Regions from separate parts of the Microbacterium sp. Clip185 genome, predicted to be linked through region 3. Evidence: predicted binding sites of a transcription regulator. Region 3 holds the regulator's gene; each other region holds the start of a gene.

Region 1 (10,445 bases), 1.2 Mb from region 3:
CGCGTTCGACGATCGCCCGCAGGACGACCTCGTCGACCGCGTCACGGTATGCCCTCACGCGCGCCGCGTCTGCGCCGGACGTGATGACCGTGTCGCGCGCACTGAAGCCGAGGCGCGCGAAGTTGGCGGCGTACGCCGGATAGCCGGCGTACGCGTCGGCCTCGGCGAGCAGCCGCGGCGATGCCGCCGCATCCAGCGCCGTTCTCACATAGAGGATGGTGCGAGAGCCCGAGTCGCGCTGCGCCGCCGCGGCGTCGGGCGTCAGCCAGTTCAGCAGCTGCCCGTCGCCCACCGAGGTGGCGAGCCCGCGCATCCGCGGGCCGAGAGCGCCCACCACGACCTGCGCCCCGGGCACGCCCGCGCGCAGCGCCGCGATCCCCTGCTCCACGAGCGCGAGTTGATGCGTGCGTGCGGAACCGGAGCCGATGCCCACGGTGAGCCTGTCCACGGGAAGGTCCGCGGCCTGCAGCGCGGACACCAGCACATCCGGTTCCCGGCGATCCAGCGGTACGACGCCGGTGGCGAGCCCGATCCGATCCGTCACCCGCGCAGCGGCGGCGAGCGCCGCCACCGCGTCCCCGCCGGGGGTGTCGTTCACCCAGAGTGTCGCGAAGCCGGCCTCTTGAGCGGCCGGAGCCAGCAACGCGATGAGATCGGGGCCGAGGGCCCCTGCCAGTCCGAGGGAGAGTCGAGCGGGAGCCACCATCCCTCCAGCCTGCCCCGCGCATACGACGACCGCCACCCCTCGCACGCGGCAAGGGGTGGCGGTCTGGTCGAATCAGGCGGCGACAGCGCTGCGGGTCACGGCCGCAGCCGCCGGCCGGCCGTCGACGACGTCGACGCGCACGGCGCCCTGGTCGGCCAGTTCGCCGGAGACGAGCAGGTCAGCGATGCGATCGTCGATCTCCCGCTGGATGAGACGGCGCAGCGGGCGAGCGCCGTACTCGGGCTCGTACCCGTGCTCGGCCAGCCAGTCCACGACGGCGTCGGTCGCCTCGAACGAGATCTCGCGCCGCGCCAGGCGGGATGCGCTCTGCTCCAGCAGGAGGGACACGATGCTGCGCAGCTGCGCCTTCTCGAGCTTGCGGAACAGCACGATCTCATCGATGCGGTTCAGGAACTCCGGACGCATCGCCTCTCGGAGCTTGCCCATCACGCGCGCGCGCAGCTCGCTCTCGTCACCGAAGCCCGTGGCCCCGCCTCCGTCGGCGATGAACCCGATCGCGCCGGAGCGCGACGCGAGGAATTCGCTTCCGATGTTCGAGGTCATGATGACGACCGTGTTGCGGAAGTCGACCGTGCGACCCTGTCCGTCGGTGAGGCGTCCGTCGTCGAGCACCTGCAGCAGCAGGTTGAACACATCGGGGTGCGCCTTCTCGATCTCGTCGAACAGCACCACCGAGTACGGTGCGCGGCGTACCCGCTCCGTCAGTTGCCCCGCCTCGTCGTATCCGACGTATCCGGGAGGCGCTCCCACGAGACGCGAGACCGTGTGGCGCTCGCCGAACTCGCTCATGTCGAAACGGATCACGGCATTCTCGTCTTCGAAGAGAGAGGCGGCGAGCGTCTTCGCGAGCTCCGTCTTGCCGACGCCCGTCGGGCCGAGGAACAGGAACGATCCCACCGGTCGGCGACTGTCGCCCATCCCGGTGCGGTTGCGCCGGACGGCCGTCGCGACCGCGGTGACCGCCGCATCCTGACCGATCACTCGGGCGTGCAACTCGGATTCGAGGCCCGCCAGACGCCCGCGCTCGCTCTCCGTCAGACGCGAGACCGGGATGCCGGTGCTGCGGCTGATGACGGCGGCGATGTGCTCGGCATCCACGACCTGCTCGCCGCGCACCGCGTCACGGCGAGTCGCCTCGTCGATGCGACGCTGCACATCGGCGATCTCGTCGCGAAGGCGCATCGCGTCCTCGTAGCGCTCGGCCGCCACGGCGGCGTTCTTGTCGGCTTCGAGCGTCGCCAGCTGCGCCATGAGCTCGGACACATCGACCGCCACACCCAGGCGCAGGCGCAGTCGCGCTCCGGCCTGGTCGATCAGATCGATCGCCTTGTCCGGCAGGACACGGTCGCTCAGATAGCGGTCGCTGAGCTCCACAGCGGCACGCAGCGCGTCGTCGGTATAGGTGATGGCGTGGTGCTGCTCGTACGCCGGGCGCAGGCCGTGCAGGATGCGCACCGCATCCTCGACCGACGGCTCCCCCACCTTCACCGGCTGGAACCGGCGCTCGAGCGCCGGGTCCTTCTCGATGGTCCGGTACTCGGCGAGGGTGGTCGCACCCACCAGGTGCAGGTCGCCACGAGCGAGGCGCGGCTTCAAGATGTTGCCGGCGTCCATGGCGCCGTCACTGCCGGCACCCGCGCCGACGACGGTGTGCACCTCGTCGATGAAGACGATCAGCTCGCCCTTGCGCTCGGCGATCTCGCTCATGGTCGCTGTCAGGCGCTCCTCGAAGTCGCCGCGGTAACGGGCACCCGCGAGCATCGCCGGAAGGTCCAGCGACACGACACGGCTGCCGCGCAGCTTCTCGGGCACCTCTCCCGACACGATCGCCTGCGCGAGCCCCTCGACGATCGCGGTCTTTCCGACGCCGGCCTCACCGATCAACACGGGGTTGTTCTTCGTGCGGCGACTCAGGATCTCGATGGTCTGCTCGATCTCGTCCGCACGCCCGATCACCGGATCCAGCTTTCCCGCCTCGGCGAGAGAGGTGAGATCGCGCCCGTACCGCTCCAGCATGGTTGCGGGCTCGGGTGCGGCTGCCTGTTCCGGGGCGCGCTCGCCACCGGTGACGGTCTCGCGCACGCTCTGCGTGAGCGCCTCCGCCGTGACTCCGGCGCGGGCGAGGATCTGGCCCGCGGGCGTGTCCTGAGCGAGGACGAGCGCGAAGAAGAGGTGCTCGGGGTCGATGTAGGTCGAGCCGGAGGAACGCGCGACCTGGAACGCGTGGAAGAGAGCACGCTGCACCGACGTCGTCACGACCGCGGTGTCGACGTCGGCGACATCTGCGCTGGCGGGCAGGCGTTGCTCGGACTCGCGCACGATGCTCTCCGGGTCCACACCGAGGCGGGCGATCGCATCGCGCACCTGGTCGACGCGCACGATCTCGCGGAGCACGTGCAACGCATCGAGCTCGTGCTGCCCGCGCGCGAGGGCAAAGCGCCCGGCATCCTGCAGCGTCTCCTGCGTGCGCGCGCTGAGGTAGCGCGACAGGTCGATCGACCGTGCCGCGCGTCCGCGCTCACCCGCGAGGTAGCGCGAGAGGAAGTCATCGAAGGCGTCGCGGCCTTCGTCGGGGGTGAAATCTTCAGGCATCTGTTCTCCTGATCGGGTTCGGGGTGTCACTCTGCAAAACGGAGTTGAGCGGCGACACATCAAGTTCAACACGCGGAGGGTGACGGTATTCCCACTACGCTCGTCCCAGCGCGAGGGGGAAGGAGATCGGGTGAACGAGATGCTGCGCGGCGCACGCCTGCTGCTGGGTGGATTCGGGTGGTTCGCGCGACGTCCGGGCCTGATGCTCCTCGGCCTCGTGCCCGCGCTCATCGTGAGCGTCGCCCTCACCGGAGCCCTCGTGGCGCTCGCATCGTTCCTGGTCCCGCTCGCGGAAGCCGTCACCCCGTTCGCCGACGACTGGCCGGCGGTCTGGACCGTGGCGCTGCGCATTGCGCTCGGTGTCGCGGTCTTCGCGGGAGCCCTCCTGCTAGCGGCAACGACCTTCACCGCGTTGACCTTGATCGTCGGCGAACCGTTCTACGACAGGATCTGGCGCAGCGTCGAGATCGCCGATTCCGGCGTCGTTCCCGAACACGACCCCGGTTGGCGAGCCGCCTTCGCGGATGCGACCGGCCTCATCGTGCGCGGCGCACTCGCAGCCATGCTCGCTTTCGCGCTCGGGTTCATCCCGCTGATCGGCGGCGTGGTCGGCACGGTGACCGGCGTGATGCTGTCGGGCTGGATCCTCGCCGACGAGCTCTCGGGCCGCGCACTGACGGCACGCGGCATCGATCGCCGCGCCCGACGCCGTCTCCTGCGAACGGCACGCGGTCGAGCGCTCGGCTTCGGCATCATGACGCAACTGTGCTTCCTGATCCCCCTCGGAGCGGTGTTCACGATGCCCGCGGCCGTGGTCGGCGCGACGCGCCTCGCGGCGAGCGTCACAGAGACCGACGAGGAGACCGGCTCAGAGGCGCGGATGCGGTCGGTCTGACGGCAGGCGACCCGGTACTCTGGAGGGAGTCTTCCGAAGGAGTGCCATGTACATCGTGTCCCTGCTGCTGTTCCTGCTCGGGATGTTCGCGTTCGGCATCTCGTTCTCGGTGCCCGGTTTCCAGGCCGTCATCTTCGTCGCCGGCATCCTGCTCATCTCGGCAGCGATGGCCCTGCCGATCCACCTGCGGGCTCGCGCGAAGTAAGTCCGCTCAGGCCCGGCCGCCGGGAGGGCCGATCACGAGCAGCACGGTGAAAGCCACTGCGACGGCGGCGGCGATCACGACGGCCGACAGCACCGGTCGACGCAGCACGGAGCGCAGCACACGGTCGCGCCACGCCGTATCCCGCGGGTCGGAGCCTGCCTGCACTCGCCACACGCCGATCAGTCGGCCGGTCCGCGACAGCCACAGCTCGACGGGCAGCGTCGCGTAGGGAACCACCGCGCTGATGAGGGCCAGAGCCGTCACCCCACCGCTCCACCGCTGGTTCTTCGCGACCAGGATCACGGTCGCCCCGTACGACAGGAAGACGAAGCCGTGGATGCCGCCGCCGACCGTCACGGCCGGCGCGAAGCCCGTCACGGCGCGCACCACGAGCCCTCCGATGAGCAGCGTCCACGACACCATCTCGGCGATGGCGAGGGTGCGGAACAGGGCGTAGGGGGTGCGGAACACGGGCGACTCCGGAGGTAGATCGACGCGCTCGGGTCAGCGCTGCACCGCAGCTTAGACCGAAAATCTTCAGTCTTGCTGAAGGATCTCTCCGAACGGCTGCTCATGCAGTCCGTGCAGCGCGGACGAGAGCGCCGGAACACCCGCGCCGAACACCTCATCGAGCGCCGCCAGCCGCGCATCCGCCTCGGCGAGCGCTGCCGCGCCCTTGGCGGTCACACGCAGATCGGATGCGGCACCCGCGTGCGCGGTGGCGTCCTCGACCAGCCCTTCGCCGGCGAGCGTCTTCACGGCGGTGTGCGCCGTCTGCACCGTGATCTGCGAGCGGCGAGCGAGCTCGGAGAACGAGATGCCCGGCGTCGCCTGCACGTGCGCGAGAAGACCGTACTTCCGCGTCGTGAGTCCGAGGTCCTTGAGGGCCGCGTTCAAGCGCGCATCCCAGACGGCGGAAACCGTGAGAAGAGCGATGACCGGACTGAACGGCGGGCGCTGCCCGGAGGGCTGCGGCGCCCCCTGCGTCTTGTCGGCCATCTGACCATCGTATCCGTCGGAGCCCCGCGGCGGCCGGTAGCGTGAGGGGGTGGAGTTCCGGTTCGACGCGCTGCGACGATGGCCAGACGTCGAGTCGCCTGATCTTGTCGCGGTCGATGCCGCAGACCGCCTCCTGCTCGATGGGTCTTTCGACGCGCGTGCCGGGATGAACGCGGACGACATCGCCGTCATCGGCGACGAGTACGGCGCACTCGCGCTCGGCGCGGCCGCCGCAGCCTCCGGCGTCGTGCGCGTGCATCAGGACGCACTCACGGGCGAGCAGGCCCTGGCGGCCAACGCAGAGCGCGTGGCCCTCACGGACCGCTACCGGTCGATGGAGCTGGCGGGCGCCCTGGTGTCGGGCGCGCGGCTGGTGCTTCTCCGACTCCCCCGCTCGCTCGACGCACTGGAGGATGCCGCGGCCCTCATCGCCGCGCACGCAGCACCCAACGTCGTCGTCTACGCAGGCGGACGCATCAAGCACATGTCGACGGCGATGAACGAGGTCCTGCGCCGTTTCTTCGGCACGCTCGATGTCACCCACGCTCGCCAGAAGTCGCGCGTGCTGATCGCCAGAGACCCGCTCCACGGACACGATCCCGAGCCGCACCGCGCAGTTCACGACGGCATCGCCGTCTGCGCGTACGGAGGCGTGTTCGCGGGAACGGCGATCGATATCGGCACCCGATTCCTGCTCGGAAACCTCCCGGCCCGCCTCCCCGAGGAGGGCCCGCTCGTCGATCTCGCGTGCGGGACGGGCGTGGTCGCCGCGTTCCTGGCGATGCGGCATCCTGATCGCGCCGTCTACGCCTCAGATCGCTCCGCTGCGGCGGTCGCATCGGCGCGCGCGACGGCCGAGGCGAACGGCGTCGCCGACCGCATCCGGGTCGTGAGGGACGACCGCCTCACCGCGCTCCCGGATGCCAGCGTGCCCTTCATCGCGCTGAACCCGCCGTTCCACTCGGGCGCCGCGGTCACGACGGACCTCGCGGCCCCTCTGTTCCAGGATGCGGCACGCACCCTCCGATCCGGCGGGGAGCTGTGGACCGTGTGGAACTCGGCACTGCGCTACCGTCCGGCCCTCGAACGCCTCGTCGGCCCGACGCGACAGGTGGCCCGCAACGCGAAGTTCACCGTCACGGTCTCCACCCGCCCCTGACCGCCGACCCTCTCGCGACCCGGCGAGGCGCTGCTGAGGCCCCTGACCGGAGGCCGGTCAGCGGCGCAGGGCGACCCGGACGATCTCTGCGATCCGCGGCGGCACCGTCTCGTCCTGCAGCGAGGTCGTATCGCCCAACGGCCGTCCATCCACGAGGTCCACGAGCAGGCGGCGCATGATCTTGCCGCTGCGCGTCTTAGGCAGGTCGGGCACCGTGAAGATGTAGGTCGGCTGCGCTACCGGCCCGATCACGGTGCGCACGTGCTGGCGGAGCGCGGCCGCATCCTCGGCATTCGTCACGAAGGCGGCGATGGCCTGGCCGGTGACATCGTCGGCGACGCCCACCACCGCGGCCTCCCCGACCTCGGGATGCGCGACGAGCGCGGACTCGATCTCGATCGTCGACAGCCGGTGCCCCGACACGTTGATCACGTCGTCCACGCGACCGAGAACCCAGAGGTCGCCGTCCTCGTCGAGCTTCGCGCCGTCGCCGGCGAGGAAGTACCCGTGTGCGGCGAAACGCTTCCAGTACGAGTCCCGGTACCGCTCCGGGTTGCCCCACACCGTGCGCGACATCCCGGGCCAGGTGCAGTCGACGACGAGCAGCCCGCCGCCCCCGGGCCCCACATCCGTTCCCTCGGCATCGACGACGCGCACACGCAGCCCGGGCAGCGCCGTCAGTGCCGACCCCGGCTTGAGCGTGGAGACGCCCGGCAGCGGAGCGGCGATCGCACCGCCCGTCTCCGACTGCCACCACGTGTCGACCACGGGCGTCTCGCCGCGACCGAGGTGGCGATGGAACCAGATCCATGCCTCGGGATTGATCGCCTCACCAACCGTGCCCAACAGCCGCAGCGCGGAGAGATCGTAGTGCGAGGGCGGGCCGTCGGGGAACCTGCTCATGAGCGAGCGGATGAGGGTGGGCGCCGTGTAGTACGTCGTCACCCCGTAACGCTCGAGGATCTGGAAGTGCCGCTCCCAGCCGGGCGTGTCGGGCGTGCCCTCGTACAGGACGCTCGTCACCCCGTTGAGCAGAGGTCCGTATGTCTCATAACTGTGCGCGGTCACCCAGGCGAGGTCGGCGGTGCACCAGTAGACGTCGGTCTCGGGCTTCGCATCGAACACCGCCCAGTAGGTCCAGGCCACGTGCGTCAGCCAGCCGCCGGTCGTGTGCACCAGCCCCTTGGGCTTGCCCGTGGTTCCGCTCGTGTAGATGATGAACAGCGGCGTCTCGGCGTCGAAGAACTCCGGCTCGTGCGTGTCGGGCGCGGTGTCGACCGTCTCATGCCACCAGAGATCGCGCCCCTCGGTCCACGCGACCTCGTCGCCCGTGCGGCGGATGACGAGCACGTGCTCGATGGAATCGACGCGGGCGACCGCCGCATCCGCCTGGTGCTTGACGGGGACGGCCGCCCCACGACGGAACTGGCCGTCGGTCGTGACGAGGAGCTTGGCCTGCGTGTCCTCGACCCGGAAGCGCACGGCCTCCGCGGAGAACCCTCCGAACACGAGCGAATGGATGGCGCCGATGCGCGCGACGGCGAGCTGGATGACCACCGTTTCCACCAGCACGGGGAGATAGACGACGACACGGTCGCCCTTGCCGATCCCCATCGCGGTCAACGCGTTCGCCGCCTTCGCCACCTCACGCTGCAGCTCGGCATACGTGATCGTCCGGCGATCGCCGGGTTCGCCCTCGAAGTGGAAGGCGACCCGATCGCCGTGCCCGGCGGCGACGTGCCGGTCCACCGCATTGACCGACGCGTTAAGGCGCCCGCCGGCGAACCACTCCGCGGACGGGATGCTCTCGCCGTCCGTGGGCTCCCAGCGGTGAGCGGTGTGCCAGGGCTCTGCCCAGTCGAGGATCTCGGCCCGGTGCGTCCAGAACGTCTCCGGATCCTGCCCGGCTCGTTCGATCCACTCGCGTCGGATCCATTCCTCGGTCACGTTCGCGCGCTCTGCGAAGTCGACCGGCGGCGCGAAGGTGCGACGCTCCTCGAGCAGACTGCGGATGGTGTCGTCGTGCGCGGATGCGGTGGTGGGCGTGCTCATACGTCTTCCGGGTCGGTGGGGATCCCAGCATCCCGCGCTCTCTCCGACCGGCAAATTCGGGTGACGCTGCGTGACGGGCGACCGCGGGCCTACGCTGAGCGCATGACTGCGAAGCGCGTCGTCGCCCCCACTCTGGACCCCGGCAGCAAGCCGAAGGGCCCGGCGTCGTACTTTCCGAGCATCGAGAAGACTTATGGGCGCCCCATTCAGGAGTGGCTCGATGTCGTCGTCGCACGCCTGACCGCGGGCGAAGCCCACATGGCCGTCGTCGCGGAGCTCAAGGGTGCCCACGGAATGGGGCACGGCCACGCGAACGCGATCGTCGCCTATGCGAAGGCCGAACTCGCGAAGTAGCCCGCGTCAGGAGTCCTCGCCGCTGCCGTCGATGACGGACTCCGCGCCGTCCGACTGAGGATCGTCAGGCTCGGCCGCGGTGGTCGTGTCGGGCTCGGGGCCGGGGGTGACACCGGGCCGCTCATCGGGATTCGACATCGTCAGCCTCCAGAGGGGTTGTCGACGGGGGTGCCGTCGTCGTCGGTCGTGATGTCCTCGCCGGCATCCTGCTGGACGGGCGAGACTCCGGATGCGGTGTCCTCGCCGTCGGGACCGGGAGCGTTGTGCTTGTCGTTGGTCATGCGTCCCAGTACACGCGTGTCGATCCGGGAGGCCGACGGGGTTGACACGTCTCGCTGCGCGCCCGTCAGTCGCGAGGATCGCTCGGGCGCACGGGAGCGTCCTCTGCGATGTCGATGCGGGTCACGCCGTCGTGCTCTGACACGACGATGCGAGGCTTCGCGTCCTCCTCCGTGGCGTTCGGCGCGCTTGTCAGCTGATCGCGCCGCTTCTCTTCGTCGCTCATGTCCATGCGAGCACTGTATGAGCCGAGGCACGCGAGAGCGCGGGGCTTGACGCGAGAGCGCGGTAAGGCGGCGGAGAGGAGAACGGCAGACGAACACATCCTCGTCAGGCGTCCGAACGGGCCCGTGGCGCGCGGCGTAGCGTGGCGGGAGATCAGACTCCACGGATCGGAGCGGGCATGGGAGTTCTTCGTCGCAAGCGGATCTACGAGCCGGCCAGGAGCGAAGACGGCTACCGCGTGCTGGTCGATCGCTTATGGCCGCGGGGCGAATCCCGCGAGCGGGCCGCGCTGGACGAATGGCTGAAGGAGATCGCACCGTCCCCCGAGTTACGCCGGTGGTGGAACCACGAGGCGTCGGCGATGTCCGAGTTCTCCGGTCGGTATCGCGCCGAGCTGGATGCCGTCCCGCAGCCCGTGGAGCACCTGGTGACGCTCGTTCGCGCCCATCCGGTCGTCACGGTGCTGTACGGGGCGCACGACCCGGCGATCAACCATGCCGTCGTGCTGCAGTCGTACGTGCGCGACCGCTTCGACATCGAGGTCGAGGACTAATGGACGCACCTCACGCCGCCGCGCTTCTCGCACCACCGCCGAGCGGAGCCGGATGCGAGGACTGCCTCGCATCCGGCTCGTGGTGGCTTCACCTGCGCCGCTGCATCACCTGCGGGCACATCGGCTGCTGCGAGGTCTCTCCTCACCACCACGCCGAGCGTCACTTCGAGCTCACCGGGCACAGGTACGTGCAGAGCTTCGAGCCGCAGGAGAGCTGGTGGTGGGACTACGTCGAGGAGCGCGAGGTCGACGGCGGGCAGCTGCCTGAGCCGACGAGCCACCCCGCGCGGCAGAGCGTTCCCGGCCCGTCCGCCCGCGTGCCGGCGAACTGGGAGTCGATCATCTTCGACGAGTGAGTACGCGGGCGTCTCACGGCCGGTCCGTCAGCTCGTCATCGCGTGGTGC
Region 2 (10,445 bases), 710 kb from region 3:
CTTGGAACCAGGCCTCCGCCGCTGCCAGACTCATCCGCCCGATGCTCGCGTGCGCCTCCTCGGTCGCCGTCCATCGTGCGTAGGTGGCGGGCGCCTGCCGGTGGAACACCTCCTCGAACGCTTCCTGGGTCTCGGGCTCGTCGTTCAGGATCGACGCGTACCCCGCGATGCCCTCGGCGTCCTCTCGGAGCGCGACAAGGTCGTCGCCGTCGTACGCGGTGCCGGTCAGCCAGGTCGCGGGAGGTGTCACCAGCGCGAGGGAACGGACGCGGTCGGGGAACCGGGTCGCGACCGCGAGCGCGAGGCGCGTGCCCGCCGAGTGGCCGACGATGTCGACCACGTCGAGGCCGAGCGCGTCGATCGCCGCTACGACGTCCTCGGCGTCCGTCCACCAGCCTCGGGAGAGGCCACCCGATGCGGGCGTGCCGCGCGGGTGGAGGACGACGAGGGGATGGAGGTCGCCGATGCCGGCGAAGTCGGTGAGGTACTCGGGTGGTCGGCACGGTCCGCCGGGGATGACCAGGGCCGGGCGGCCCTCCGCCGAACCGAGCGGGGTGAGGGCGACGGGCAGGGAGCCGAGATGGAGTTCCACGGGGCCAGTTTCCCAGCTGCCATGCACCTGATCGCATACGACCTGGGGTTGAATCGAGGAGGGCGAGGCTGCTCGCCGCGACTGCCGGCGCCACCCGCTCATCCGACCTCATCCGAGACGAGAGAAGTTCAGCGTGACCTACGGTTCGATCACCACCCTCCCGCAGGCTGCGGACGTTGCCGCCGAGGCGGCCCGTGACGCGGTCCGTACGCTCGGCGCCGCGATCGACGCGCACGGCAGCGCCGTGTGGGTGCTCGCCGGAGGCAGCTCGCCCATGGCGGCCTACGCGATCCTCGCGGCCCAGGATGCGGACGCGATCGATTGGTCGAAGGTCACGGTTCTGATCGGCGACGAGCGCTCGGTGCCCATCAGCGACCCGCAGTCGAACTGGGGGACGATCGCCCCCGCGCTCCTCGAGAAGCCCGGCTTCGACACCATGGTGCAGCTGCGTCCGGATACCGAGGTCGACGAGGACGAATCAGCGCGCCGGTACGCCGCGGCGATCGCGGCGCTGCCGAAGACGGATGAGGGTGCTCCCCGCCTGGACCTGGTCTGGCTCGGCGTCGGAGAAGACGGTCACACCCTGTCGCTCTTCCCCGGCCACCCCGACTTCCGCCCGGTCGACGAACTCGTGATCCCCGTCCACAACTCTCCCAAGCCGCCGCCCACGCGCATCACGCTCACGCTGAAAGCCCTCGACGGCGCACAGCGCGTGGTCGTCTTCGCCACTGGCGCCGGCAAGAAGGATGCGCTGGCAGAAGCGCTCGCGGAGGGGAAGCTGCCGATCGCGGTCGTCGCAGCCCACGTCACCGCCGCCGGCGGATCGGTGCAGTGGCTGTTCGACGAGGCAGCGGCCGGCTGAGCCGCCCGTCTCGCCCACGAGGAGGATCGTGATGACCACGGACGCGACGACCGCCGGCTCGCCGCTCGAGGCCCGCCCCTGGATCGCTTCCTACGCCGACGGCGTGCCGGCGGAGATCGAACCCGTCACCGAGACGCTCGTCGACCTTCTCGACGCGTCCGTCGCGCGCTACGGCGAACGGGTCGCGCTGGAGTTCTACGGTGCCGAGACGACATACGCCGAGTTGGGGGAGCAGGTCTCACGCGCTGCCAACGCGCTGCGCAAGCTGGGTGTGCAGGCCGGAGACCGGGTCGCGCTCATCCTGCCGAACTGTCCGCAGCACGTGGTCGCGTTCTACGCGGCGCTGCGCATCGGGGCGATCGTCGTGGAGCACAACCCGCTCTACACTCCGCGTGAGCTGCGCCACCAGTTCGAGGTGCACGGCGCGGTGGTCGCCATCGTCTGGGACAAGGTCGCGGACACCGTCGCCGAGTTCCCCGAGGATGTCGCGCCCTCGGCCATCGTCTCCGTGCGTGTGCCGGACGCACTTCCCCTCGGCAAGCGTCTGGCACTGCGGCTCCCGGTGGCCAAAGCTCGCGAGACGCGCGAGGCCATGACCACCCGCCCGCGTGCCCGCGGCCTGCTCGAGTGGTCCGATTTCGTGCGCGTGCGCAAGCTCCCGCGCAAGTGGCCGAAGCCGCGTCTGGACGACACCGCACTGCTGCAGCTGACCAGCGGCACGACGGGCATGCCCAAGGCCGCGATCCTCTCGCACCGCAACCTTCGCTCCAACGCTGCGCAGGGGCGCGCGTGGGTTCCAGGGCTCACGGAAGGCGGCGAGGTGTTCTACGCCGTGCTGCCGCTGTTCCACGCGTACGGGCTCACCCTCTGCCTCACGTTCGCGATCTCGCTGGGTGCGCGCGTCGTGCTCTTCCCGAAGTTCGACGTGGATGCGGTCATCGCCGCATCCGCGAAATCGAAGCCCACGTTCCTGCCCGCCGTGCCGCCGATCTACGACGCCCTCTCGCGGGCGAGTACCCGCAAGGGCGTCGATCTCTCCAGCATCCGCTTCGCCATCTCCGGGGCGACGAGCCTCCCGGTGCCGACGGTGACGCGCTGGGAGGAGGCGACGGGCGGGCTTCTCGTGGAGGGGTACGGCATGACCGAGACCTCGCCGGTCGCGCTCGGCAACCCGATCGGGCCCTCGCGGCGCCCCGGCACCGTGGGCGTCCCGTTCCCGAGCACCGAGATCCGGGTCGTCGATCCCGACGATCCGCGCGTCGACCGGGCCGCCGGAGAGGCGGGCGAGCTGCTCATCCGCGGCCCGCAGGTGTTCCAGGGCTACTGGCAGCAGCCGGACGAGACCGCGGCCGTGCTCCTTCCCGGAGGCTGGCTGCGCACCGGCGACATCGTGACGGTGAGCGAGGACGGCTTCGTCACGGTGATCGACCGCGTGAAAGAACTGATCATCACCGGAGGCTTCAACGTCAGCCCGACCGAGGTCGAACAGGTGCTCCTGCTGCATCCGGATGTGGCCGAAGCGGCCGTTGTCGGCATCCCCCGTCCCTCCGGCGGTGAGGATGTGGTGGCCGCGATCGTCGTCCGAGAAGGGGCGGTCTTCGACGCGGCCGCGCTGCGGGACTTCGCGCGCACGCACGTGACGACGTACAAGGTGCCCAAGCGGATCGTCCAGGTGGAGGACCTGCCGCGCTCGCAGATCGGCAAGGTGCTGCGCCGCGTCGTCCGCGAGCGCCTCTCGGCCCGCTGAGTCAGACGCGCGAGAGGGTCACGAGGCCGCGCCGCGAGGCGGTCTGCTTCAGCCCTTCGGTCTCGGCGAGACGCAGCGTTCGCGCCGGCAGCGGAGGAAGCTCGGATGCGATGCCCTTGGCCTGCTTCGCGATGCCCACCAGCAGAGCCAGATCGACCCCCGGCGCCGTGACCTCGAGCCGCGCGTAGTCGCTACCGATGCCCCATCGCAGCCGCTCGATCTGGCTCAGCCGGAGCGCGTGCGTCGTCTCGCCGGCGGTGATCCACATCCGGTCCCGCGAGACCCGCACGCTCGCGTCGACCGAACGTCGGCGCAAGAGCGCGGTGACGACGAGATAGGCCGGGAATGCGAAGAGCACCCCGAGCGCGAGGATCAGCAGGCGGGGGCCGAGCCGCTCGACGATGTCGCCGAAGACGATCAGTGCCGTCGTGACGATCGCTCCCGTCGCGAGGATGGTGGCGACCATCCACGCGGTGAGTTCCCGCATCCGCATCGGGATCGCACGGAAACGGACGATGACCGCGTCGCCGTCGTTCTCCCACGCCAGGGGAACCCGCGGCTGTGCGCGGGTCTTTCTCGATACCAGGGAGGTGACGCGGCTGATGAGCGTGATCCAGACCCAGCCGGCCGCCGGCGGCAGAGCGAAGAGGACGCCTGTGTAGACCGCGCGCGGTGCGCCCGGCGCCAGCATCGGCGGCACGAGTTCGATGGCCGCGAACATGGCCGGCGCGAGGGCAACGGCCATCACGAGATGCGCGATGGCGCCGGCGGGGTGCGGCATGCGCACCGTGAGGCTCACGAACCAGATCCCGCACAGCGCACCCGCGATGATCGACATCAGATACGAGAAGAACCCGCCGTCGGTGAGGTATCCGGGCAGCGCCGCCAGCGTGCAGGCGGCCGCCCAGATCAGTGGATTCAGGGCGATCGTCCGCAGCAGAGGCGGCTTCTTCGCCGTCTCGGCGGGGCGGTTCACCCGCCGATTCTATGAGCTGGCCGACGCGCGCTCAGAGGGGTCTGTGAGAACTAGCACTCCCGGTATGAGAGTGCTAATCTGTGATTGTTGAGTCAAGGGGGCTCAACTTAGGGACTACGGGTCGGATCCGCATCCGATCCCGCTCGAGAGGAGACGACTATGGCTGCATACGACTCGCTCCGTGACCTGGAGCGCATGGCGAACACGTTCTTCGACACCGCACGGCGCGGCCCCCGGCAGATGCCGATGGACCTCTACCGCGACGGCGACCACTACGTCCTCACCGCCGACCTGCCAGGCATCGACCCGGGCTCGGTCGATGTCGACATCGACGGTCAGCTGCTGACCATCCGTGCCGAGCGCACGCTCTCGGCCGGCGACGGGGTCACCTGGATCACGCGCGAGCGGACCTCGGGCACCTTCCTGCGTCAGCTGAGCCTCGGGCAGGGGCTCGACACCGAGAAGATCTCGGCGAGCTACCGCAACGGCGTGCTGAGCGTCACGATCCCCGTCAGCGAGAAGGCCAAGCCGCGCAAGGTCGAGATCACCACGGGTGACGACGCCCCCGCGCTGCAGGTCTCGGAGTCGCAGAACTGACGCACCGCGAACGGCAGTAAGGGCCGGTCGGAGAGGCTTCCGACCGGCCCTTGTCCCTTTGCACCAAGAGTGTCCTGCAATCACATGTCGGTAGCTGCCACAGCAAAACAACTACCGTGCGAGCACTCTATAACGGTGAGATAACGGAGGGGAAGAGGTTCCCGTTACCTTTTCGTGATTCTTTGCTGACGCATAGCCGACGGTCGGGTTAGCGGTCGTGGACGGGCGTGATCAGCACCCCGCCGAAACGCGCCTCGGAGTACTCCCACTCGCGTCCGTCGACCCACACCCGCGCCGAGGCGCAGGGAAGGGACTCGTGCTCGCCGTCCGGCCAGTGCAGCACGAACCCGCCGCCGAAGGACGCGTTCGATCCGGTGACGCGGGCGCCGTCCGCATCCACAGCGCGCGATTCGCATTCGTCGCAGAGATACTCGGGGTATCGGTCGGACTGCGCGACCTGGGCGCCGCAGTCCGGGCAGGGCTGCGTGCCGCGGGCGCCGGGGAGGAACGCACTCATGGGACGAGTGTAGGTCGGGTGCTCACGCCGCCGGCGGGAGCCAGATCGTCAGGCGCACGGAGTCGTCCGGCAGGTGGAGGATCTCGTAGCTCCGCTCGGTGACGACACCGTCGAGTCCGCGGATGCGGGTGGTCGCTCCCCGGCGCCGCTCGACGATATGCCCGCTCCACCACGCCGCGAACTGCGAGCTCTGGGCCCCGAGTTCGCGCACGAGATCGCTCAGCCGAGGATCGTCGAGGCGGTCGACGTTCGCCGCACGGAGGTGCGCGACGGCGCCGCGGGCGAGCTCTTCCCAGTCGAGGAACGTCTCGCGGGCGCGCGGGTCGGTCAGCAGGTACCGGCACGTGTTGCGCTGCTCCGGCGGTAGCTCGGCGAGTCCGGCGTACAGCGACATGCCTTCCTCGTTCGCCGCGACGATCGTGCTGAGTCTGTCGAGCACGTACGCAGGCTGCGGGCGCACCGCCGCGACGAGAGCCGACATCCGTGGGACGAGATCGGTGTCGGAGGTCGGCTCCGTCGGCGCCGCGTCCGCATCGCGAAGTCGCAGGAGATGCCGCGCTGCATCCGGTGAGAGCTCGAGCGCGTGGGCGAGAGCGGCGATCACGGCATCGCTCGGGCGGGACTCCCGCCCCTGCTCGAGACGGACGTAGTAGTCGACGCTGATCCCGGCGCGGATCGCGACCTCTTCACGGCGCAGACCCGGAGTCCGCCTGGCGCCGGGGGAGTCGTGTTCGGGTGCGAGCGCCCTGTCCTGACGGCGAGCGCGGAGGAAGTCGCCGAGTTCGTTCGTGATGGCCGGCTCCTCTCGGCAGGGTGGGTGGATCGCTCCTATGAACAGTACGGTCTTCCGCCGGGGCGGCCCGAAGCCGGAATGTGGAGGCATGTCCACCTACACCCACGGTCACCACGAATCCGTCCTGCGATCGCACCGCTGGCGCACCGCCGAGAACTCCGCCGCCTACCTCATGCCCTTCCTCGGGCCCGACGACCGACTGTTGGATGTGGGGGCCGGCCCGGGCACGATCACGGTCGATCTCGCGGAACGCGTGGCTCACGTCACCGCCACCGAGATCGGAGAGGACGAGGCGGCTTTGACGCGCGCGACCGTGGACGAGCGCGGAGTGTCGAACGTCGACGTGAGGATCGCCGACGTGCACGCCCTGCCGTTCGACGACGACTCGTTCGACGTGACGCACGCCCATCAGGTGCTCCAGCACATCGCTGATCCGGTACAGGCCCTGCGTGAACTCGCGCGCGTGACCCGACCCGGCGGGATCATCGCGGTGCGCGACGCCGACTTCGCCGGGTTCGCGTGGTGGCCGCAGCTGCCTGAGCTAGACCGCTGGTTGGAGCTGTATCAGGCGGCGGCACGCGCCAACGGCGGTGAACCGGATGCCGGCCGACGCCTCCTCTCCTGGGCGCGGAAGGCGGGGCTCACTGACATCAGCGCGTCGTCGAGCACGTGGTGCTATGCGAGCGCGGACGAGCGGATGTGGTGGGGCAATCTCTGGGCGGACCGCATCCGTCAGTCCGCTCTCGCACGCCAGCTGGAGGCGAGGCCGGACACCGATGCCGAAGAGCTCGATCGGATCGCCGTGGCGTGGCGGGAGTGGGCGCGCGCGGAGGACGGGTGGTTCTCTCTGCTGCACGGCGAGATCATCTGCCGCGTGTCCTGACGGGGCCCGACCGGGTACGGTGGCAGTTCCCACCTCGCCGATGCCGAAGGACGACATGAGTTCCGAGTCGCGTCCCCGTCCTCGCCCACCGCGCGCGCTGACTCTCGTTCTCGCGTATCTCGGCTTCGTGCCGATGGTGATCATCTGGGCGTCGTTCTCGTGGATCATGCTGACGACGACCGGCGCGAGCAGCATGGCGGCGTTGATGCCGATGGCGGCATTCATGTTCACCTCGTGGCTGTGGGCGCTGCTGGCGATCATCGCGCTGGCACGCGCCGCGCGATACGGCCAGAACGCACACGCCATGGCGGTCTCTCTCGCAGCACTCCTGCTGGTCGTGCTCGGGCTCGTCTTCATGCTTCCCCGCTAGGTACGCGGACTAGGCTTTCGCGAGCTGCGGCGAAGGAGGCCTCATGGCGGGCAAGACGATCGTGATCACGGGCGCGAGCGACGGCATCGGGCGGGAGGCGGCGCGGGTGCTGCACGCGCAGGGGCACACCGTCATCCCGGTCGGACGCAATCCCGAGCGCACGGCGCAGGTCGCCCGAGAGGTCGGATCGCGTGTGCATCTCGCGGACTTCGCCGACCTCGCCAGCGTCCGCGAACTCGCCGACGATCTGCTCGCGCAGTACGGCCGCATCGACGTGCTCGCCAACAACGCCGGCGGGATCTTCGGCAAAGTGCGCGAAAGCACGATCGACGGACACGAGATGACCTTCCAGGTGAACTATCTCGCGCCGTTCCTGCTCACACAGCTGCTCATGGACCGGCTCATCGCCTCCGCGGCCACGATCATCAACACCTCCAGCGTCGGCGCGCGCCTGTTCGGTCAGCTGGAGATCGACGACCTCGACAACGAACGCTCCTTCAGTGCCACGCGCGCCTACGGCACCGCCAAGCTCGAGCAGATCCTCCACGTCAAAGAGCTCGACCGCCGTTACCGCTCCATGGGCATCGGGGCTGTCGCCTTCCACCCGGGCAACATCGCCACGAGCTTCTCGAACGCCCCCAGCTCGCCCATGCGGCTGATCTACCAGACGCCCCTCAAGAAGCTCTTCCTCACGAGCATCCCCAAGGGTGCCGACACCCTCGTGTACCTCGCGGAGGGCGAGCCTGGTCGTGACTATGCGCCGGGCGAGTACTACGTGAAGCGCAAGCCCGCGCGCACTCACGCACAGGCGGACGATGCCGCTCTGGCGCGAGAGCTCTTCGAGCGCAGTGAGCGCATGCTCGGGCTCTGAGGCGGCGCGCTCGACTCTTGCCATTGCAGACTACTTTGCGGTACAAAGTCAGTATGACTTCCGCCGACGCTGCCTCTTCTGACTCCCCCGCCGCGATGCTTCACGTGATCGAACACGAGAAGCGCGCGCTGGCACGACAGCAGGCGCGGGGTGTGCCGTGGATCCTGCTCGCTTGGGGCCTGGCCTTCCTGATCGGCTTCGGGGCGCTCTGGCTGGTGGAGCATGACGTGGTGGCGGCCACGGTCGCGCTCACGGTCTGCGGCGTGATGATGGTGGGGGCGCTGGTCGTCAGCTCGATCTTCGGGGCGCGAATGGGGCGCGGTCTGCGTCACACCGGACCGATCGAGTGGGCGGCGCCGGTCTTCGGCCTGGCGTGGCCGGTCGGGCTCCTCGGCCTGTTCGTCGTCGGACTCGGCCTCGTGAACAACGGCATGGACCCCGACCTGTTGTGGGTCTTCCTGCCGGTGGTCGGAGTTCTCTTCGTCGGCGTCATGTACGTGATCGCGGGCGGTATCTGGCCCAACTGGCCGACGATCGCGATGGGAGCGTGGCTTGTGCTCGTCGCCGTCGTCGCACCGTTCACCGGCTCGTCTCTGCTCGTACTCGCTGTCGCCGGCGGCGGGGTCTTTCTCCTGGCCGCCGCCTACGTCGCGCTGTGGATCGGCCGTCGACCGGTCGCTGGGGTGGCACAGTGACGGAGCTCGACCCCGTCATTCACGCAGCAGCTCGATTGCGCATCACCGCCGCTCTGGCGGCTCTCGACCCCGGCACCAGCGTGTCGTTCCCGCGACTGCAGGAACTGCTCGACATGACGGCCGGCAACCTCTCCACTCATGTGCGCAAGCTCGAGGAGGCGTCCTACGTCTCTGTCGAGAAGACGCATCGCGGTCGGACGCCGGTCACCTATCTGTCGCTGACAAAGACCGGACGCCGCGCGTTCGAGGACTACACCGAGACCCTGCGCAGCATCCTCGGCGCGTCATAGCCGAGTCGAGCGCGCGCCCAGTGCCCGCGCCCATGTCGTCTCGTGCTCGCGTACGTAGCGGGATGCGGCGAGCCAGTGATCGCCGTGGCCGGATGCGTACATGGAGCCCCAGGGCTCACGGCCCGCCGCGTGGGAAGAGCGCAGAAGCTCGTGCATCGCCTTCGCGCGGGCGGCCATTGCCGCGGGTAGCGCCGCACGTAGCTCGGCATCCGCCTCGTAGCCGTCGACGAACGCGGCCAGATCCGCAGCGGCGTCGGCGGGGGAGCGCGACGGGTCATTGAGCGTGAACGCCTGCGCGGCGTACGCGAGATCCCACAGCCGGGTGCTGGGAGCGGCCGCATCCCAGTCGATGAAGACCCATCGCTCGCCGGTCACGAGGTTCCACGGGGCGAGGTCGTTGTGGCAGACCAGCTCATCCCCGGGCGCCGGGATCGCGGAATCCCAGGTGGCGCCCGTTGGGACCTCGAATCCCGCGCTCGCATCGTGTATCGCGCGCACCATCGTGCCCACGCGATGAAGCTCCGGCCGCGTCAGGCCCGTCTCCGCCAGCGCGCCGGGAACGAACTCCCACACCTGACGACCCTGCTCGTCTCGGCCGAGCGGCGCGGGCGCGTCGACGCCGGCCTCGCGCAGGGACATGACATACGCGTGCACGTGCGGAGATGCCGGCGTCCAAGCCTTGCGCACGGTGTTCCCCGCGCGGAAGACGGGACCCGCCGAGTTGCCTCCCGAAAGACCCTGCTCCTGCTGCATGCTTCGAGGCTATCGGCGGGATGCGGCTCCCTGCGCGGGGGCGCTCGTCTCGCCCCCGCGCACCTCGCGGTGCCAGCTCTCGCCCTGCCGCTCGTACATGATGCGCGTGTGGCGTCGGTCGGGAGAGCCCTGCCAGAACTCCACGTGCGTGGGCACGAGCCGCCAGAGCATCCAGTCCGCGGATGTCAGCCCGACGCGTGCGGACTCCGGGCGGGCCTCGAAGTCCGCGGCGATTTCGGCGGCGGTGGCGGGCTGCATCCCGCCGCGCAGCCGCACCGCTCGTACGATCGGCTGCCACCAGAAGCTGAGGGCCGCCACCGGGTGCGCCGCGAGCTGCGCAGCCTTGGCGGAGGCCCGAGGACCTGCGACCGCCCACCCGCGGGGGCTCGCGTCCTTGAGGATGAGGGCGCGGGCGTCGGGGAGCCCGTCCGCGTCGACGGTCGAGAGCGTCGCCACATGCGCCTCGGCGACGCCGGCGGCGACCGCGCCGCGCACCCAC
Region 3 (10,445 bases):
CGTAGGGGAGCGGCGGTGTCGGCGGCGAAGGCCGCCCGAGCTTCCGCGGGGGCCGGCACAGGCTTGTCGGACATATCGGGCACGGTAGGACCTCTCGGTGAACAGCCGGTGCCGCGGATGCGCCGGCCCGCGTCGTCGCGGTGCGCTCAGCGTAACCGCTGCCGCCCGCATCCCCACCGAACAAAGTTGAGCGCATTCATATCAAGTTCACTTGACGCTCAGGATCGATGTGTCTATCCTTGAGTCATCGCGGCTCAACCTGAGTCGGCGAGCAGATTTCACACACATCGGGCCGTCGCATCCGTGAGGGCCCTTGCAAAGGGAGAGGGAAACACATGCCCCGTGCAGTAGGTATCGACCTCGGTACGACGAACTCCGTCGTCAGCGTCCTCGAGGGCGGCGAGCCGAAGGTCATCGCGAACGCCGAAGGCTTCCGCACCACCCCGTCCGTCGTCGCCTTCACCAAGGACGGCGAGGTTCTCGTGGGCGAGACCGCCAAGCGTCAGGCCGTCACCAACGTCGACCGCACGCTCACCTCGGTCAAGCGCCACATGGGCACCGACTGGAAGACGCAGGCGATCGACGGCAAGCAGTACACGCCGCAGGAGATCTCGGCCCGCATCCTTCAGAAGCTCAAGCGCGACGCCGAGCAGTACCTCGGTGACAGCGTCACGGATGCGGTCATCACCGTCCCCGCGTACTTCAACGACGCCGAGCGCCAGGCCACGAAGGAGGCCGGCGAGATCGCGGGCCTGAACGTCCTGCGCATCATCAACGAGCCCACCGCGGCGGCCCTGGCCTACGGCCTCGACCGCGGCAAGGAGGACGAGCTCATCCTCGTCTTCGACCTCGGTGGTGGAACCTTCGACGTGTCCCTCCTCGAGGTGGGCAAGGACGACGACTTCTCGACCATCCAGGTGCGCTCCACCGCCGGCGACAACCGCCTCGGTGGTGACGACTGGGACCAGCGCGTCGTCGACTACCTCATCAAGCAGTTCAAGGACACGACCGGTGTCGACGTCTCCGGCGACAAGATCGCGCTGCAGCGCCTCAAGGAGGCCGCGGAGCAGGCGAAGAAGGAGCTGTCGAGCTCGACTTCGACCTCGATCAACCTCCCGTACCTGTCGCTGACCGACTCGGGTCCCGTCTCGCTGAGCGAGACCCTCTCGCGCGCCAAGTTCGAGGACCTCACCAAGGACCTCCTCGACCGCACGAAGAAGCCCTTCGACGACGTCATCCGCGAGGCCGGCATCAAGGTCGACGACATCGACCACGTCGTGCTGGTCGGTGGTTCGACCCGTATGCCGCAGGTGACCGAGCTCGTCAAGAAGCTCACCGGTGGCAAGGAGCCCAACAAGGGCGTCAACCCGGACGAGGTCGTCGCCGTCGGCGCCGCCCTGCAGGCCGGTGTGCTGAAGGGTGAGCGCAAGGACGTGCTGCTCATCGACGTGACCCCCCTGAGCCTCGGTATCGAGACCAAGGGCGGCATCATGACCAAGCTCATCGAGCGCAACACGGCCATCCCGACCAAGCGCAGCGAGACCTTTACGACCGCCGACGACAACCAGCCGTCGGTCGCCATCCAGGTCTTCCAGGGCGAGCGCGAGTTCACCCGCGACAACAAGCCGCTCGGCACGTTCGAGCTGACCGGCATCGCCCCGGCCCCCCGCGGTATCCCGCAGGTCGAGGTCACCTTCGACATCGACGCGAACGGTATCGTCCACGTCTCGGCGAAGGACAAGGGCACCGGCAAGGAGCAGTCGATGACCATCACGGGCGGCTCCTCGCTGCCCAAGGAGGACATCGAGCGCATGGTGCGCGAGGCCGAGGAGCACGCCGCCGAGGACAAGAAGCGGCGCGAGTCGGCTGAGACCCGCAACCAGGCCGAGACCCTCTCGTACTCCGTCGACAAGCTGATCTCCGAGAACGCCGACAAGCTGCCCGCCGAGGTCAAGGACTCCGTGCAGGCCGACGTCGACGCGCTGAAGGCGGCGCTCGCCGGTGAGGACGACGACGCGGTCAAGACCGCGTTCGACAAGCTGAACCAGAGCCAGAGCCAGCTGGGCGAGGCCCTCTACCAGGCCGCACAGGCCGAGGGTCAGCCCGCCGACCCGTCCGCCACCGACCCGGGCAGCGGCAGCACGCCGAACCCCGAGGAGGACGTCATCGACGCCGAGGTCGTCGACGACGAGGACGAGAAGAAGTAAGAGACACAACCATGACGGACAAGAACTTCGAACAGCCGGACGACGGCGACGAGGTTCGGCCCGGCGAGGAGGGGTCGGAGGCGCACGCCTCCGACCCCGCTTCGCAGGAGCCGGAGCTCACGGTCGACGACATCCTGGGTGCCGAGCAGAACGCGGATGCGGCTGCGGAGGACCCCGACCTGCTGGGAGATCTCAAGCGCCTGCAGGCGGAATACGCCAACTACCGGCGCCGCACCGAGGAGCAGCGGGAGGTCGAGATCGAGCGCGCGAAGGGCTCGGTCGCCAAGAACCTGCTGCCCGTGCTCGACGACCTCGACCGTGCTGCCAAGCACGGCGACCTCGCCGAGGGCACCCCGTTCGCGGCGATCGCCGAGAAGCTGCGCGGCGTGGCCGAGCGCATGGGCCTGGTCACCTACGGTGCGGCCGGCGAGGCGTTCGACCCGCAGCAGCACGAGGCGATCTTCCAGCAGCCGACACCCGGCCAGACCGAGGCGACGATCCTCGAGGTGGTCGAGGTCGGTTACCGACTCGGCTCCGTCGAGCTGCGCCCCGCGAAGGTCGTGGTCGCCGTGCCGGCGGACTAGGAGGAGAACGTGGCCAGCCAGGACTGGTTCGACAAGGACTTCTACGCGGTGCTCGGCGTCGCGAAAGACGTCTCCGACGCCGACCTGAAGAAGACGTACCGCAAACTCGCCCGGCAGTACCACCCGGATTCGAACCCGGGGGATGCGGCGGCCGAGGCGCGCTTCAAGGAGATCAGCGAGGCGTACTCGGTGCTCAGCGACAAGGAGCAGCGCGAGGAGTACGACCAGATGCGCGCCATGGGCTCGGGCGCTCGCTTCACGGCGGGCGGCGCGGGCGCGGGCGGCTTCGAAGACGTGTTTTCGCGATTCGGCCAGGGTCGCGGCGGCAGCCAGTTCGATTCGGGCGGCTTCGAGGACTTCTTCACGATGTTCGACCGCGGTGGCGGGGGAACATTCGGGTCGGGCCGTTTCGGTCAGACGTCGGGTGGCTTCCGTGGATTCGGCGGTCCGACCAAGGGTGCCGATGTCACCGCGCGGACGACGCTCGACTTCGCGACGGCCGTGGGCGGCGAGACGATCACGCTCCAGGGCGAGGACGGCAAACCGTTCAAGGTGAAGATCCCCGCCGGCGTCGCCGACGGGCAGAAGATCCGACTGCGCGGCCGCGGGCGTCCCTCGCCCGATGGCGGCGAGGCGGGGGACATCGTCGTGCAGGTGTCGGTGCGCCCGCATCCGGTCTTCACGCGCGACGGGCTCAACCTGCGCCTGACCGTGCCGATCACCTTCACCGAGGCCGTGCTCGGAGCGACGATCGAGGTTCCCACCCTGGGTGGCGACCCTGTGCGCCTGCGGGTGGCTCCGGGCACGCCGTCCGGTCGTGTCCTGCGGGTCAAGGGGCGCGGCGTCCACACCCAGAAGGGCACGGGCGATCTGCTCGCCGAGGTGCAGGTGGCGGTTCCCGCCCACCTCGACGACGCGGCCAAGGAGGCGCTCGAGCGCTTCCAGGAGCTCGAGCCCAAGGAGAACCCGCGCGCCGACCTGATGGCCAAGGCGCGCAACTGAGCAATGACCCGTGGGTGCCGCATCCGAATCCGGATGCGCACCCGCGGGTGACGAGATGATCGGGGCAAGGAGGTGAGCGGGATGGACGAGAACGAGATCGACGACGAGGCGCCGGTGTTCGCGATCGCGACGGCCGCGGAACTCGCCGGCATGCACCCGCAGACATTGCGTCAGTACGACCGGCTGGGGCTGGTCGTGCCCGGACGCACCAAGGGCGGCTCGCGCCGGTACTCGGTGCGCCATATCGAACAGCTGCGCGAGGTGTCGCGTCTGTCGGCGGACGGCATGAGCCTGCCCGCCATCGCCCGCATCATCGAGCTCGAGAACCGCGTGCGTGAGCTTCACGGGCGCGTGCGCGACCTCGAGAACGCGATGCGTGCAGAGCTGGACCGCCGGCCCGGCGCGCGCGTGTTCGCCGCCGGCCCTTCGGGTTCCGTCGTCCCGCTGCGCTCGGGCACGCGCGTGCGTCGCGCCACCGAGATCGTGGTCTGGAGACCCCGGCGCGAGCTGCCTCCCGCGGACTGAATCCGCCGCGCGGCGATTTGACCCGCGGACGAGCGCGATGCAACGCTGATTGTTAACCGACGACAGTGAGGTGCTCGTGTCCGATCTCCGCCCCCTCGCGATGGGTGACCAGATAGCCCATCGTCTTCGCGTCGAGATCATCAAGGGGATCATCCCCGCCGACACGCACCTCGCCGAGGACGCCCTCGCGACGCGGTTCGATGTCAGCCGCGGCCCGGTGCGCGATGCCTTGCGGCACCTGGAGGCGGAGGGTCTGGTCGAGGACCGCCGCAAGCGCATCTATACGCGCGCGGTCGGCATGACCGACATCGAAGAGCTCTACATGCTGCGCGAGGTGCTCGAGTCCCTCGCCATCCGGCTCGCCATCGCTAACGCCAGCTCGAAGGACTGGGACAGAGTCCAGGCGATCGTCGACGACATGGCCGCCGCCGCCGAGAGTAATGACGGTGAACGCTTCGCGGATGCCGACATGCAGTTCCACACGAGCTTCTACGTCAACGCGCGCAATCGCCGACTGATGGAGGCGTGGCGCCCGTATCAGCGCATCTTCGCCATCCTCTTCGAGCTCAGCGACACGAGCGACATCGCCTCGGCAACCGCCGATCATCAGGGCTTTCTCGATGTGATCCGTACCGGCGACGCCGACGCTGCCGTCAAGCGGCTGCACCTGCATCTCACCCTCGCAAAGGGCCACGTGCGCGACGCCCTGCGCAGTCTTCCCGACGCCGCGCACTGAGGCCTTCTCGGTCGATGCCCGCCCCGCGGGCATTTGACACGGCCCTCTTGCTGTCCTATGTTGACTGTTAACAGAAAACAGATCGTTCAACGGTGACCGGTCGCTCCGTCTGGAGCCGCCCTCGCCCGTTTCGAGGAGGGGCTCTCAGATGGCAGGACATGACTCGATCGCACCGGTGGGTGCAGGTCGCACCGTCATCGTCGGACCGGTTCGCTATCCGGCCCTGTGTGCCTCCGGTCGCGCGCTGCTTCTCGAGCACGGCTTCACTCTCGTCGAGAACGAGTCCACCGTGCCGTGGACGGCCGAGGAGCTGCACGCACGCATCGCGGATGCGGATGCGGCCGTCGCCGGTGTCGAGGTATACGACGCCGCGGCTCTCGAGCGTGCCGACCGGCTGCAGATCATCTCGCGCCTCGGTGTGGGACTCGACAACATCGACCTCGACGCCGCCCGCGCCCGAGACATCCGCGTCGTGAACGTCCCCGGCGGAAACGCCGCAGCGGTCGCCGAACTGGCGATCGGCTTCATGCTGGCTCTGCTGCGCCGCATCCCCGAGCTCGACGCGGCGACGAAGAACGGTCGCTGGGACCGCTACGTCGGCCGCGAACTGGCGGGCAAGAGCATCGGCCTCGTCGGCTTCGGCGCCATCGCGCAGACGGTCGCCCGCCGCCTCGCCGGCTTCGACGTCGACCTCGTGGCCTTCGACCCGTTCGCCGACCGGCAGGCGGCCGAGCGTCTCGGCGTTCGCCTCGTCGACCGCGTCGCGGATGTCGTGCGCGACGTCGACATCGTCTCGGTGCACGCGCCGCACACTCCCGACACGCACCACACCGTCGACGACGAGCTCATCGCCGCCATGCGTCCCGGCACCCTCCTGATCAACACGAGCAGGGGCGGGCTGGTCGATGAGGCCGCTCTCGTGCGCGGGCTCGCCTCCGGCCGCATCGGCGGGGTAGGACTGGACGTGTTCGAGGTCGAACCCGTCGCCGCCGACAACCCTCTCTTCTCGTACCCCAACGTCGTCGTGGCCCCCCACGCCGCCGCCGACAGCGCCGAAGCGTACGAGCGCATCGGCCTCGCCACCGCGCAGGCCATCGTCGACGTCTTCGCGGGCCGTGTGCCCGCCGCCCTCGCCTTCTGACCCGCACCCCACGCACCACCCACCTCCTGAAAGGAACAACGATGTTCACGACACGCAAACCCCGTCGGCTGGTCATCGGTATCGCCGCCGGGGCCGTCGCGGCCCTCGGCCTCACCGCCTGCGCCAGCGGCACAGGCGACGCAGGCGATTCCGCCGACGTCTCCGAGATCACCGTCGTCGCCGCCAACAGCCCCTGGGTCGAAGGTCTGAAGACCCTCGGCACCCAGTACGAGCAGGAGACCGGCGTCAAGGTCAACATCGAGGCGTACGGCAACGAGCAGCTCAACGACAACTACAAGGTCAAGCTCAACGCCCAGTCCGCCGACTTCGACGTCATGGCCTTCCAGGTGCAGGACGTCATGCGCGAGTTCTCGCGCAACGGCTGGCTCACCGACATGACCGAGCAGGTCGAGAGCGACGCCGACTGGAACTGGGAGGACTTCCAGTCCGCGGCCCGCGACGCGGTGGAGCTCGACGGGGTCGTCTACGGCGTTCCCGTCATGACCGAGCGTCAGATCGTGTACTACCGCACCGACCTGCTCGAGGCCGCCGGCATCCCCGTGCCCAAGACCCTCGACGAGCTGAAGTCCGCGGCCGCTGCCCTCAACGACCCGGACAACGGGATGTACGGAATCGCCATGCGCGGCTCTCGCGTGCCGCTGGTCACGCAGCTGTCGTCGTTCCTCTACAGCTTCGGCGGCGACTTCCAGGATGAGGACGGCGACGCGAGCGTCGACACCCCGGAGGCGAAGAAGGCCTACGAGTTCTACGGCGACCTGCTGCGCCAGTCGGGCCCTCCCGGAGCCACAAACATGGGCTGGGTCGAGGCATCCGCGCTGTTCGCACAGGGCAAGGCGGCGTTCTACATCGACGCCGACAGCCAGGCGTACACCTTCCTCGACGCCGACAACAGCGCCGTCGTCGACACCGTCGGCTTCGCGCAGTTCCCGGAGGGGCCGGCCGGCTCCAAGTTCTACAACATCGTTCCGCAGACCGTCGGCATCAACGCCTTCTCCAAGAAGAAGGAGGCCGCGTGGGAGTTCATCAAGTGGGTGACCAACGAGGAGAACACCAAGTGGCTGCTGGCCAACGAGACGGTGCCCGGCGCGCGTGAATCCGCCTGGAACGACGCCGAGGCCACCGCATCCTTCCCCGCGGGTCTCGTCGAGATCATCCAGAACGTGGGCGACCACGGCGTCGGCCACGACCGGCCCCAGCTCGAGCAGGTCGCCGCGGCCCGCGAGATCGTCGGCGGTCCCGCCATCACCGCGATCGAGGGAGGCGACGTCGCAGACGCCGCCAAGACCGCCAACACGCAGTTCCAGGAACTGCTCGACTCCGAGAAGTGATCTCCCGACCCCGGGCGGCGCTCGCCGCCCGGGGTCACCCGGACCAAGGAGGCTCCGTGTCCTCGCTCACCGCGCGCAGGTCGACGTTCGGCAACCGCGCACTCAACTGGATCGACGCTCGTCTGAAGTGGATCCTGATCGTCCCGTCGGTGCTGTTCATCGCGCTGCTGATCGCGTTCCCGATCGGTTACACGGTCTTCCTCTCCCTCACCGACTCGGCGGGCGCCGTCACCCGGCCCTTCTCCTTCGTCGGCCTCGACAACTACGTCACCTGGCTGAGCGACACCGACCGGTTCTGGCCGGCCGTCGGCCGCACCGCTTACTTCACGATCCTGGCGCTCGGCATCGAGCTCATCCTCGGCCTGGCGATCGCGCTCCTGCTGCGTAAGACCTTCCGCGGTCAGGGCCTGGTGCGCGTGTTCATCCTGCTGCCGCTGGTTGCCACGCCCGTCGCCGTCGGCATGATGTGGCTGCTGATCTTCGAGCCGTCCATCGGCTTCGCCAACAGCGTGATGCAGTTCCTCGGCCTTCCGCGTCAGGGCTGGCTGAGCGATCCCTCGACCGCGCTGAACACCCTCGTCTTCATCGACGTGTGGCAGTGGACGCCGATGGTCATCCTCATCCTCCTCGCCGGTCTGTCGACCCTCCCGGAGGAACCCGACGAGGCGGCGCGCGTGGACGGCGCCAACGCGTGGCAGCGGTTCCGTCACATCACCCTGCCGCTGCTCGCCCCCGTGATCGGTGCGGCCGCCATCCTCCGCTCCATCGATGCGATGAAGACCTTCGACATCATCTACGCCACCAAGGGCATCGGAGGCGGATCGAGCCACGAGGCCGAGACGCTCAACATCCTCGCGTACGGCCAGGCGTTCCAGTTCTCGCAGTACGGCAAGGCGTCGGCGCTGCTGATCCTCTTCTTCCTGCTGATCGTGGTCGTGCTGCTGGCCCTCGCGATCCTTCGCAAGAAAGGAACCCGGGTATGAGTGAGACCCGCGCCCTCGTCCAGCCCGTCGGTCGTCGCGGCCGCCGCGCTGCCGCCTCGAAGCGTCGCCCCCGCCGCCCGATCGACATCGTCGGCCAGACCGCACGCGTCGTCGGAATCGTCCTCGTCGTGATGGCCTTCCTCGTGCCGCTCGTGTGGATGCTGCTCGCGAGCTTCAAGCGCAACCTCGACGTCGTGAACCCGGACAAGATGTTCGCGTTCGAGCCGACGCTCAAGAACTACGAGACCGTCTTCACGGTGCAGAACTTCCTGCCGGTGATCGGCAACAGCCTGCTGGTCGGCGTCGGGGCCACCCTGCTCGCGCTCGTGATCGGGGTACCGGCGGCGTACGGCATCGCCCGGTACAAGGTGCGCAGCACGACCGGCTTCCTGCTGATGGCGCGCGTGATCCCCGGTGTCAGTCTGCTGATCCCGTGGTACTTCCTCTTCTCGCAGGTGCAGCTCGTCGGCAGCTACACGGTGCTGATCCTCACGCACCTGTTCGTGACGATGCCGCTCGTGGTGGCGATCATGTCGAGCTTCTTCGACGGCATCCCGACGGAGCTGGAGGAGGCCGCGCAGATCGACGGGTCGAGCAAGATCGGCGCGTTCGTAAGGGTCGTGCTGCCCCTGTCTCTGCCCGGCATCGCGACGGCGTCGATCCTGTCGTTCATCTTCAGCTGGAACAACTTCCTGTTCGCCTTGGTGCTCTCCAGCCAGTCCACGCGCACCCTGCCGGTCGCGATCGTGAACTTCACGAGCTACGCGTCCGTCGACTGGGGCGGGCTCATGGCCGCCGCGGTTGTCATCACGGTGCCGGTCATGATCGTGGCGCTGTTCGCGCAGCGCTACGTCGTCAGCGGACTCACCGCCGGCGCGACCAAGGGCTGACATGGGCGAGGCATCACGCACCGCCTGGGTCGTCGGCGGCGGAACCGGCATCGGTCGCGCCGCGGCCCAGGCTCTCGCCGGCGACGGGTTCCACGTCGTCGTGTCGGGCCGTCGGGCGGCGGAGCTGGACGCGACGCTCGATGCGATCCACCACAGCGGCGGTGCCGCATCCGCCCTCGTGCTCGATGTCACCGACGACGACGCCGTCCAGGATGCGGCCGCGCGCCTGGCCGAGGCACACGGCCACATCGACGCCCTGGTCTACTGCGCGGGCACGAACGTCGCCGGTCGGTTCTGGGACCGGGTGTCGGCGACCGACATCGCGCACGTCATGGACGTCAATCTGCAGGGCGCCGTGCGCGCCGTCCACGCGGTTCTGCCGGGGATGCGGGCGGCGGGCGCGGGGCTCGTCGTGCTGGTCTCCTCGTGGGCCGCTTGGCGGCACTCGCCCGGCGCCGGCGCCGCGTACGCCATGAGCAAGACCGCGCTCGGGGTGATGGCCGAGACGCTCAACGCGCAGGAGAGGCTGCACGGCATCCGCGCCACTCATCTGTGCCCCGGCGAGGTGGCCACCGACATCCTCGACACCCGGCCGAACCCGCCCTCCGCCGAGGCCCGGGCGCTCATGCTCGCGCCCGACGACGTGGGCGAGACCGTCGCCTGGATCGCCCGTCAGCCCGCGCGCGTCTGCGTGAACGAGCTGGTCCTGACCCCCACCGCCAACACCTCCTACGCGTGAGCGGCTCGCTCCGCATCCTCTCGAAAGGCATCGACATGACCCGTCGCGACATCGTGACCGCCATCCCCACCAGCTTCCACGCCGACGGCTCGCTGGATCTCGACGGCAGCCGCTCGATCTTCCGGTACGTCGGCGAGTCCGGCAACGAGGGCGCGTTCGTGCTCGGAACCACGGGTGAGTTCCCCGCGGTCGACGACGACGAGTTCGCACAGCTCATCCGCGCCGCTGTCGAGGAGCTCGCGGGTCGCATGCGTGTCATCGCTCACGTCGGCCAGCCGAGCGCCTACGA

What was found. Region 3 encodes HspR, which represses chaperone genes until heat shock. Its sites were predicted from a motif close to AAGTTGAGTCNNNNNGACTCAACTT; they were not measured.
Region 1: PQV94_RS10845 (ATP-dependent Clp protease ATP-binding subunit) is a predicted target of HspR. The motif match lies at 3,361-3,385, and genes of this name have one in related genera.
Region 2: PQV94_RS13310 (Hsp20/alpha crystallin family protein) is a predicted target of HspR. The motif match lies at 4,262-4,286, and genes of this name have one in related genera.

What each region holds. Positions count from the first base shown of each region.
Region 1 covers NZ_CP117996.1:2,240,316-2,250,760, forward strand. The annotation lists gene PQV94_RS10840 (LLM class flavin-dependent oxidoreductase) at 1-706, opposite strand, end outside; gene PQV94_RS10845 (ATP-dependent Clp protease ATP-binding subunit) at 779-3,319, opposite strand; gene PQV94_RS10850 (EI24 domain-containing protein) at 3,459-4,214, shown strand; gene PQV94_RS10855 (hypothetical protein) at 4,261-4,419, shown strand; gene PQV94_RS10860 (DUF3817 domain-containing protein) at 4,426-4,890, opposite strand; gene PQV94_RS10865 (MarR family winged helix-turn-helix transcriptional regulator) at 4,957-5,418, opposite strand; gene PQV94_RS10870 (class I SAM-dependent methyltransferase) at 5,468-6,577, shown strand; gene acs (acetate--CoA ligase) at 6,635-8,629, opposite strand; gene PQV94_RS10880 (DUF4287 domain-containing protein) at 8,732-8,983, shown strand; gene PQV94_RS10885 (hypothetical protein) at 8,990-9,121, opposite strand; gene PQV94_RS10890 (hypothetical protein) at 9,124-9,264, opposite strand; gene PQV94_RS10895 (hypothetical protein) at 9,330-9,494, opposite strand; gene PQV94_RS10900 (DUF488 domain-containing protein) at 9,666-10,040, shown strand; gene PQV94_RS10905 (UBP-type zinc finger domain-containing protein) at 10,040-10,396, shown strand; gene PQV94_RS10910 (MmyB family transcriptional regulator) at 10,410-10,445, opposite strand, start outside.
Region 2 covers NZ_CP117996.1:2,731,605-2,742,049, reverse strand. The annotation lists gene PQV94_RS13330 (alpha/beta fold hydrolase) at 1-592, opposite strand, end outside; gene pgl (6-phosphogluconolactonase) at 726-1,454, shown strand; gene PQV94_RS13320 (long-chain-fatty-acid--CoA ligase) at 1,486-3,201, shown strand; gene PQV94_RS13315 (hypothetical protein) at 3,203-4,177, opposite strand; gene PQV94_RS13310 (Hsp20/alpha crystallin family protein) at 4,337-4,774, shown strand; gene PQV94_RS13305 (hypothetical protein) at 4,983-5,291, opposite strand; gene PQV94_RS13300 (helix-turn-helix domain-containing protein) at 5,314-6,174, opposite strand; gene PQV94_RS13295 (class I SAM-dependent methyltransferase) at 6,173-6,967, shown strand; gene PQV94_RS13290 (hypothetical protein) at 7,023-7,337, shown strand; gene PQV94_RS13285 (SDR family NAD(P)-dependent oxidoreductase) at 7,381-8,208, shown strand; gene PQV94_RS13280 (hypothetical protein) at 8,262-8,903, shown strand; gene PQV94_RS13275 (transcriptional regulator) at 8,900-9,193, shown strand; gene PQV94_RS13270 (phosphotransferase) at 9,188-9,946, opposite strand; gene PQV94_RS13265 (pyridoxamine 5'-phosphate oxidase family protein) at 9,956-10,445, opposite strand, start outside.
Region 3 covers NZ_CP117996.1:139,212-149,656, forward strand. The annotation lists gene PQV94_RS00725 (MFS transporter) at 1-74, opposite strand, end outside; gene dnaK (molecular chaperone DnaK) at 336-2,207, shown strand; gene PQV94_RS00735 (nucleotide exchange factor GrpE) at 2,219-2,791, shown strand; gene PQV94_RS00740 (DnaJ C-terminal domain-containing protein) at 2,801-3,793, shown strand; gene PQV94_RS00745 (heat shock protein transcriptional repressor HspR) at 3,875-4,318, shown strand; gene PQV94_RS00750 (GntR family transcriptional regulator) at 4,395-5,054, shown strand; gene PQV94_RS00755 (phosphoglycerate dehydrogenase) at 5,203-6,195, shown strand; gene PQV94_RS00760 (ABC transporter substrate-binding protein) at 6,237-7,544, shown strand; gene PQV94_RS00765 (carbohydrate ABC transporter permease) at 7,601-8,527, shown strand; gene PQV94_RS00770 (carbohydrate ABC transporter permease) at 8,524-9,417, shown strand; gene PQV94_RS00775 (SDR family oxidoreductase) at 9,419-10,156, shown strand; gene PQV94_RS00780 (dihydrodipicolinate synthase family protein) at 10,192-10,445, shown strand, end outside.